2 regions of the Cellulomonas sp. NPDC057328 genome follow, and region 2 is predicted to be linked to the other one. Evidence: riboswitches for the same ligand, from Rfam matches in the RefSeq annotation. Region 2 holds a riboswitch; the other holds the start of a gene.
The links. Region 2 has a riboswitch for thiamine pyrophosphate ahead of ACFUMH_RS09975 (YkoF family thiamine/hydroxymethylpyrimidine-binding protein). Riboswitches for the same ligand answer to the same signal wherever they lie in the genome.

Region 1 (4,503 bases), on a different contig from region 2:
TCCCGGCGCCCCTGGTCGCCATCGTGCTGCTGACCGTCCTGGTCGTCGCGGCGGGCATCGCCGTGCCGACCGTCGGGGACGAGGGCGCGCTGCCGGAGAGCCTGCCGTCGCTCCTCGTCCCGGACGTGCCGTTCACGCTCGAGACGCTGCAGATCGTCCTCCCGTACGCGCTGGCGATGGCCGTGGTCGGGCTGCTCGAGTCGCTCATGACGGCGAAGCTCGTCGACGAGGTCACCGACACGCACTCCGACAAGACGCGCGAGGCATGGGGGCAGGGCGTCGCGAACGTCGTCACCGGGTTCTTCGGCGGCATGGGCGGCTGCGCGATGATCGGCCAGACGATGATCAACGTGAAGGTGTCGCGGGCGCGGACCCGCATCTCCACGTTCCTCGCGGGCGTCTTCCTGCTCGTGCTGTGCGTGGGCCTCGGCGACGTCGTCGCGATCATGCCGATGGCGGCGCTGGTCGCCGTGATGGTCATGGTGGCCGTCGGGACGTTCGACTGGCACTCGCTGCGCACGCTGCGCCGCATGCCGCTGTCCGAGACCGCGGTGATGGTCGCGACCGTCGCGGTGACCGTGGCGACGCACAACCTCGCGTACGGCGTGGGCGTCGGCGTGCTCGTCGCGACGGTGCTGTTCGCGCGGCGCGTCGCGCACCTGACGACGGTCACGCGGCTCGACGCGGCGGACGACGACGGGGAGCGCGTGTACGCCGTCGAGGGCGCGCTGTTCTTCGCGTCCTCCAACGACCTGGTGCACCGGTTCGACTACGCCGGCGACCCGGCGCGCGTCGTCGTCGACCTGTCCCGGGCGCACGTGTGGGACGCGTCCACGGTCGCGGCGCTCGACGCGATCCGGCAGCGCTACGCCGCCCGCGGCACGGAGGTCGAGTTCGTCGGCGTCAACGCCGACAGCGCGGCCCGCCTGGACCGCCTGGCGGGCCGCCTGGGCGCGGGCCACTGACGCACGCGCGCCCGCCGATCCCCCACCGGACGCGAGGTCGCGGGTTGCGTGCAAGGTCGCGGTTTCCAGCCCGCGACCTCACACCGAACCCGCGACCTCGCAGCGGACCCGCGATCTCACAGGGGCCGCGAGGGTGAGACCGGCTAGCGGGCGATGAGCTTGGCCGCGCCGCGGGTCGCCAGCACGCGCGACAGCGCGACCACCGCACCCGTGATGACGGCCGCCACGGCGACCTCGGAGAAGTTGATGTCGTCGTCGGTCGAGTCCGGTGCCGGCGGCTTGTGGCCCCGGGCCTTCTCCCAGCCGAGCTCGACGACCCTGTGCGCGACCCACGCCGCACCGAGCGTCACGCCCATCCCGACGAGCTTCGCCACCATCGACTTGTCGTTGTCGCCCAACGCGTCCTCCCAGGTCGTGCGCCGTGTTGCGGTGCTGGCACGACGCTAACGGGGTGCGGGGCACTCCGCAGTCCGGTGGGCGCCGGGCGCCGCTGCGGACCCGGGGGCCGGGCGTCGGACGCGTGTCCGACGACGTCGGTGCACGGGTCTAGGATCGCGGTGAACGACAGGGGAGCGTCGGGCGTCCGCGAGGACGCGCTGGACGCTGAGAGTGCGGACCACCGCAGACCCTCGAACCTGATCCGGGTGATACCGGCGTAGGGAGTCGGGCTAGCTCTTTCCCCGCCGGTCGTGCGTCCCCGCGGGTGCGTGCGTCGGCGTGGGACCCCTCCGCACGACGACGGAGGACACGACCACATGACCCCCCGCACCCGCACCGGTGCCCGCACCCTCGCCCTCGCCGGCGTCGCGTCCCTCGCGCTGAGCGCCTGCTCGGCGGTCGGCGGCGGCGCCGACGACGCGTCCGGCGACCCCAGCGGCAGCGCCGACGCCGGCACGGTCACGCTCGTCACGCACGAGTCGTTCGCGCTCGCCGAGGGCCTGCTCGAGCAGTTCGAGGAGGAGTCGGGCCTGACCGTCGAGGTGGTGCAGCAGGCCGACGCCGGCGCGCTCGCGAACCAGCTCGTGCTCACCAAGGACGCCCCGCTCGGCGACGTCGTCTACGGCCTCGACAACACGTTCGCGACGCGCGCGCTCGACGAGGGGGTCGTCGTCCCGGCCGACGTGACGGCACCCGCCGCCGAGGACGCCGCCGCCTACGCCGTCGAGGGCGACGACGAGGGTGCGCTGATCGCGGTGGACTACTCGGACGTCTGCCTCAACGTCGACACGACGTGGTTCGCGGCGCAGGGCGTCCCCGAGCCGACGACGCTCGAGAGCCTCCTCGACCCGGCGTACCGGGACCTGGTCGTCGTGCCGGACCCCGTGACGTCGTCGCCGGGCCTGGCCTTCCTGCTCGCCACCGTCGGCGCGTACGGCGAGGACGGCTGGACGGGGTACTGGGCGGGGCTGCGCGACAACGGGCTCAAGGTCGCGAGCGGCTGGGAGGAGGCCTACTACACCGACTTCACCGCCGGCGGCGGCGACGGGCCGCGCCCGGTCGTCCTGTCGTACGCGTCGTCCCCGCCGTTCACCGTCCCCGAGGGCGGCACGGAGCCGACGACCCGCGCGCTGCTCGACACGTGCTTCCGCCAGGTCGAGTACGCGGGCGTGCTCGCGGGCGCCGAGAACCCGGAGGGCGCGGCGCAGCTGATCGACTTCCTGCTCTCCGACGAGGTGCAGGCCGACATCCCGACGTCGATGTACGTGTACCCGGTGAGCTCGGCCGTGGAGCTGCCGGAGGAGTGGACGCGGTGGGCGCCGCTCGCCGAGGAGCCGTTCGAGGTCCCGGCCGCGGACATCGACGCGCACCGCGAGGAGTGGCTGACGCAGTGGTCCGACACGGTCGTGGGCTGACGACCCGGCCATGACGACGACGCTCGAGCGGGCCCGCCCCGCCGCCGCACCCCCCGGGGTCCGCGGCGGCGGGGTGCCGCTCGGGCGCGTCCTCGCGTGGGCGGCCGCGGTCGCGGCGCCGCTGCTGTTCCTCGGCGTGTTCTTCGCCTGGCCGGTCGCGGCGATCGTGGGGCGCGGGTTCGTCGCGGACGGCGTGCTCGACCTCGGCGGGTTCGCCGACGTGCTGTCCCGGCCGCGCACGTGGCGGATCGTCGGGCAGACGCTCACGCAGGCGACGCTCGGCACGCTCGGCGCGGTGCTGCTGGGCGTGCCGGGCGCGTACCTGCTGCACCGGTGCACGTTCCGCGGGCGCGGCGCGCTGCGCGCGTTCGTCACGGTCCCGTTCGTGCTGCCGACCGTCGTGGTGGGCGTCGCGTTCCGGTCGCTGCTCGTCGAGGGCGGCCTGCTCGGCGGGCTCGGGCTGGACGGCACGCGGACGGCGATCGTCCTCGCGCTCGTGTTCTTCAACTACGCCGTCGTCGTGCGCACGGTCGGCGGCCTGTGGGAGCGGCTGGACCCGCGCGCCGAGCAGGCCGCGCGGTCGCTGGGTGCGTCGCCGTGGCGCGCGTTCCGCACGGTGACGCTGCCCGCGCTCGCGCCGGCGATCGCGTCGGCGGCGTCGCTGACGTTCCTGTTCTGCGCGACGGCGTTCGGCACGGTGCTCGTGCTGGGCGGGCGGCAGTTCGGCACCGTCGAGACCGAGATCTGGGTGCAGACGACGCAGTTCCTCGACCTGCGCGCGGCGGCCGTGCTGTCGGTGCTCCAGCTCGTCGTCGTGGTCGGCGCGCTCGTGCTCGCCGGCCGGGCGCGGCGCCGCACCGAGCGCGCGCTCGCGCTCACCGAGCCCGTCGACGCGGCGCACCCCGTGCGGATGCGGGACCCGCTCGACGCCGTCGCGGTCGCCGTCACGGCGGTCACCGCGGTCGGCCTGCTGGCGCTGCCGCTCGTCAACCTCGTCGTCCGGTCGCTGCGCACGCCCGACGGCTGGGGGCTGGACAGCTACGCGCGGCTCGCGCAGCCGGCGGACGTGCTGCGCGTCAGCGCGCTCGAGGCCACCGTGACGTCGCTGCGGGTCGCCCTCGACGCGACCGTGCTCGCGCTCGTCGTCGGCGGGCTCGTCGCGCTCGTGGTGTCGCGGCGCCCGCGACGGCCGGCCGGGCGGCGCGCCGTGGCCGGGCTCGACGCGCTGTTCATGCTGCCCCTGGGCGTGTCGGCGGTGACCGTGGGCTTCGGGTTCCTCGTCTCGTTGGACCGGCCGTTCGGGCTGCCGCTGGACCTGCGCACGTCCGGCGTGCTCGTGCCCGTCGCGCAGGCGGTGGTCGCCGTGCCGCTCGTCGTGCGCACCGTGCTGCCGGTGCTGCGGGCGATCGACCCGCGGCTGCGCGAGGCGGCGGCGACGCTCGGTGCCGCGCCGGGGCGCGTCCTGCGGACCGTGGACCTGGCCGTGGCGGTCCGCTCGCTGGGCCTCGCGCTCGGGTTCGCGTTCGCGGCGTCGCTCGGCGAGTTCGGCGCGACGTCCTTCCTCGCCCGGCCGGAGAGCCCGACGCTGCCGGTCGTGATCTTCCGGCTGCTCGGCCGGCCGGGCGTCGACAACTACGGCACGGCCCTGGCGGCGTCCGTGCTGCTCGCGGCGCTGACCGCGGGGA
Region 2 (4,503 bases):
CGCGGCCCAGCGCCGTCTCGTCGAGCACACCGGTACGGGCGAGCGCGTCCCCGAGGACGCGCGCGAGCAGCCCGCACAGCACGACGCCGCTCACCACCTGCAGCCCGATGCGCAGCGCGAACAGGTCCTGCAGGTGCCAGCCGTACCGCACCGTGCCGAGCAGCGTGCTGGCGAGCCCGGCGCTGACGCCGCTCGCGACGAAGACCCACCACCCGTACCGCCGGTACCGGGTGAGCGTGAACGCCAGCTCGGCGCCGACGCCCTGCACGAGCCCGACGAGCAGCAGCATCGGCCCGACCGGCGAGGCGAGGAACGCGACCTCGACGAGCGCGGCCACCAGCTCGACGACCACCCCGACGCCGGGCTTGCGGACGATGTAGATCGCGAGGGGCGCGACGACCATCCACCCGCCGATGAGCACGTGCTGCGCCAGGTCGCCGAACGGCCCCATCGCGATCTGCAGCGCCGCCCACGCCTGCACCAGGGCCCAGTACAGGAACCCGAACACGACCGCGAGCACCGCCAGCAGCACCAGCTCGGAGAGCGTGAGCCCGCGCCGTGCCCGCACGTCGACGACCGGCGCGTCGGCGCTCCGGTCGGCGTCGACGCGGTCGGCGCCCGCGTCCGGCGCGACGTCGCGCCCGGCCGCGGTCACGGCGCCACCGCCGACGACGCGACGGACGGCGACCCGACGGACGGCGACCCGACGGACGGCGACCCGACGGACACGGTCACGTGCGTGACGACGTGCCGCACGTGCTCGCCGGTGCGCGCCCACGCCAGCGCGACCGTCCCGAGCACGTCGGCGAGGTCGCCGTCGAGCCGCGTGACGCAGTGCTCGGACGTGACGCGCACGCGCGTCCCCGCCTCGTCGACCGCCGCGAGCACGGCGTCGAGGTGCCCGCCCACGCCGAGCGGGTACAGAGCCCAGTGCGCGCTCGCGGGCACGCCCACGGGCGCCGGCGGGGCGAGGTCGACGGGGGCGAGGACGACGTCGTCGCCGAGGTCGCACGCGACCTCGCCGGGGCAGCCGCGTGACAGGTGGACGTGCGCCACGACGTGGCCGCCCTCGCGCGCGACCGCGGCGACGAGGTCGACGACGACCCGCAGGACGTCCGCCTCGGGGCCGCGCACGAGCGTCGACACGTCGTCGGTGACGACGTCGACGCCGGTGCGGTCGAGCACGGCCAGCGCACCGAGGAGCACGTCGGCGAAGTCGTCGCGGTGCGGGTGCACCGACACGCGGGCGCCCACCCCGAGGGCGGCGGCGCGCGCACGGGCCGCCGCGCCGTCGCCGGCGGGCGCGCGGAGCGGCGTCGCCGCGGGGGTCGGCGCGTCGGCGCCCGTCGGGTCGTGCGGGGCCGTCGCGGGCGGCGGGTTGGCGGTCGTGCGGGTCACGGGTCCTCCCGGGGTCGGGCCCCCGGGTGAGGACGCAGCCGGGGCAGGAGGACGCGACGCACCCCGGCACCCGTGCGCGTCCCGCCCCGGCGCGCAGCCGCGGGGGCGCGCGACGGGGACGAGGCGCGCCGCGGTCGCCGCGGCACGAGCCCTGCTCCCTACGCTGGTGCTGACCAGATCAGGTTCCACGGGTCAGCCGGTGGGACGACGGGCGTCCGGCCGGCACTCTCAGCGCTCCTGCGCTCCCCGGGGGCGTGTGGCGCCGACCCTAGCGCGGCCCGCGCCTGCGGCACCAGGGCGTCCGCGGTCCCGCGCCGTCCGCTGCACGGGTCGTCCGCGGAAGCCGCGGGGCCGGGCCCTGCCCGGCCCCACGGCTCAGTCGGTGATCGGCGTCAGCACGGCGATCCGCCAGGTCCCCGCGTCGTCGACGAGCTGGTAGATGAACCGCTCGGTCCGCTCGTCGCCGTAGCGCCAGGTCACGTCGGCCCAGACGCTGTGGCCGGTCTCCGCCACGACCCGCACGTCGGACGAGACGTCGTCGACCCCGTCGTACTGCTCCCACGCGCTCGTGAAGAACGCCTCGGTCTGCGACCGGTCGGCCACCGCCAGCGACTGGGCGGGGAACGCGATCAGCGCGGGCACCGCGTACAGCCCGGCGACCGCGCCGGCGTCGCGGGCGAGCAGCCCGCGCGCGTACTCGTCGAAGAACTGCTCCACCTCGGGGCGATCCGTCATGCCCTCCACGCTACGGGCGGGGCGTCGGACCGGCCTCCCGGGACGGGATCGCCGGTCCGCGCGAGGAGGACGGCGGTGTGTCGCCTCAGCCGAGCCAGCCGCGGCGCCGCCGGGCGCGGTCGATCGCCGTCACCGACTCGCGCTCCGCGGCGTCCGCGGCCGCCTCCGCCAGCCCGTGCAGGCGGCCCAGCGTGAAGGCGTTCTCGCCGTCGAGGTGGGCCTGCATCGCCATCCGGCGCAGGGAGGCCTGCCGCACGCGCGCGTCGTGGTGGTCGCCGAGCGCGGACTGCACGTCCTTCGCGCGACGTGCGGACCGGTGCGCGGCGCGGCCGACGGCGGACGCCGCCACCTCGCTCGCGTACCGGGCGCGGCGCGCGTCCTTGCGGGCCTCGTGCAGCGCGTGGTCGCGCGCGTCACCGGGTGGCAGGGCGAGGGCGCGCCCCACGGCCGCGTCGAAGCGGCGCCAGGCGCGGCGCGCCCGGCGGGGAAGGAAGCGGTCGGCCGGCTCGTCGGCGCGCGGACCGGCCGGGAGGTCCTCGGCGAGCGCGGCGAGCGCGGCCAGCGTGCGCCGGTGCGCCCCGGACGCCAGGTGCGTGCGCAGCGGGTCGAGCGCCGCGGTGCGGGCGGCGCGCCGGTCGTCGTCCACGCGCGTGCGGACCGGCCCGACGACGAGCTCGTCGGGCTCCCGCTCGAGGCCGCGCAGGAGGGCGTCGCGCTCGACCGCCGGGTCGCGCACGTCCCCGAGCAGCCGGCCCAGCGCCCGCAGGTCGTCCCGCAGGGGCTCGACGCGCTCGCGGTCCAGGACGGGCCGGAACACCCCGAGTGCGGTGCGCAGGCGCCGGGTCGCGACGCGCGCGTCGTGCACGGCGTCGTCGTCGCCCTGCTCGAGGCCGGGCCCGGCGGCGACGAGCGCCGCGACGGCGGCGGCCACGTAGGCGCGCACGTGCTCGCGGGCCGTGCCGTCGCGCGGCTCGGCGGAGGCGTGCGGCAGCGGCGTCGACGGCGCGTCCGACGTGCCGCTCATGCCGCGCCCTCCCCGTCGCCGTCCGCACCGTGCCCGGCCGCGACGCGCTCGTCGTCCCGCACGGGTCCGGGCGGCGTGCCGTCCCCGAACGGCCGGCCGCCCAGCGCCTCGCGACCGTGCGGGGTGAGCCAGCCGCCCACGAGCGGGCCGCGGGGCACGACGCCCGACGGGTTGATGTCCGTGTGGACCTCGTAGTAGTGCTGCTTGATGTGGACGAGGTCCACGGTGTCGCCGAAGCCCGGCGTCTGGAACAGGTCCCGCGCGTAGGCCCACAGCACCGGCATCTCGGTCAGCTTCGTGCGGTTGCACTTGAAGTGGCCGTGGTAGACGGCGTCGAAGCGCACGAGCGTCGTGAACAGCCGCACGTCCGCCTCGGTGATCGTGTCCCCGACGAGGTAGCGGCGGTCGCCGAGGCGCTCGGTCAGCCAGTCCAGACCGGCGAAGAGGCGGTCGTAGGCGCGCTCGTACGACCGCTGCGACCCGGCGAAGCCGCACTTGTACACGCCGTTGTTGACGTCGCGGTAGACGCGCGCGTCGACCGCGTGGATCTCGTCGCGCAGCGCCTCGGGGTAGAGGTCCGGCGCGCCGGGGCGGTGGTGCGCCGTCCACTCCGTCTCGAGGTCGAGCGTCATCTGCGCGAAGTCGTTCGTCACCACCATCCCGGAGGGGACGTCCACGATCGCGGGCACCGTGATGCCCCGCGGGTACTCCGGGTCCCGCGCGAGGTAGGCGTCGCGGATCCGCTCGATGCCGAGCACCGGGTCCACGCCGCCGGGGTCGAGGTCGAACGTCCACGAGCGCTCGTCGTGCGTCGGCCCGCAGACGCCCATCGACAGCGCGTCCTCGAGGCCGAGCAGGCGCCGCACGACCACCGCGCGGCTCGCCCACGGGCACGCGCGGGAGACCACCAACCGGTAGCGGCCGGCCTCCACGGGCCAGCCGTCGCGGCCGTCGGCGGTGATGCGCGTCGTGATGTAGCGGGTGTCGCGGTCGTAGTCCGCGCCGGGCGTCACGTACACCCCGGGCCGGTCGTGCGCGGACGTGCCGGCCGCGCCGGGGGCGTCCGTGGCGGTGCCGGCAGCGGCGCCGTCGGAGGGGGTCGTGCCGGTGGTCTGCGCGTCGTCGTCCACGCGCCCGATGATGCCCCGCGCCGACGCGCGCCGCAGCGGCTGGGTGCCGGGGCGGCTGCCGTCGCCCGCGACCGAGGGGGCCGTCGCCTGCGGCCGTCGGTGCCGCCGCCTACAGTGGCTGCGCGTCGGCGGACGCCGGCCACGGCCGCGGCCGTGCCACCCGCGGCGACGCGCCGCCCGACACCCGGGAGGGGACCGCGTTGCAGCCGGCCCGAC

Region 1: it holds a riboswitch for thiamine pyrophosphate, as region 2 does, so the genes downstream of both, ACFUMH_RS02455 (thiamine ABC transporter substrate binding subunit) here and ACFUMH_RS09975 (YkoF family thiamine/hydroxymethylpyrimidine-binding protein) in region 2, are expected to answer to the same signal.

Annotation. Positions count from the first base shown of each region.
Region 1 is NZ_JBHUZW010000006.1:61,268-65,770, forward strand. It holds gene ACFUMH_RS02445 (SulP family inorganic anion transporter) at 1-965, shown strand, start outside; gene ACFUMH_RS02450 (DUF4235 domain-containing protein) at 1,109-1,363, opposite strand; TPP riboswitch at 1,522-1,644, shown strand; gene ACFUMH_RS02455 (thiamine ABC transporter substrate binding subunit) at 1,721-2,818, shown strand; gene ACFUMH_RS02460 (ABC transporter permease) at 2,829-4,503, shown strand, end outside.
Region 2 is NZ_JBHUZW010000044.1:18,211-22,713, forward strand. It holds gene ACFUMH_RS09970 (ECF transporter S component) at 1-655, opposite strand, end outside; gene ACFUMH_RS09975 (YkoF family thiamine/hydroxymethylpyrimidine-binding protein) at 652-1,398, opposite strand; TPP riboswitch at 1,553-1,648, opposite strand; gene ACFUMH_RS09980 (hypothetical protein) at 1,774-2,133, opposite strand; gene ACFUMH_RS09985 (CHAD domain-containing protein) at 2,219-3,157, opposite strand; gene ACFUMH_RS09990 (glutathione S-transferase family protein) at 3,154-4,176, opposite strand.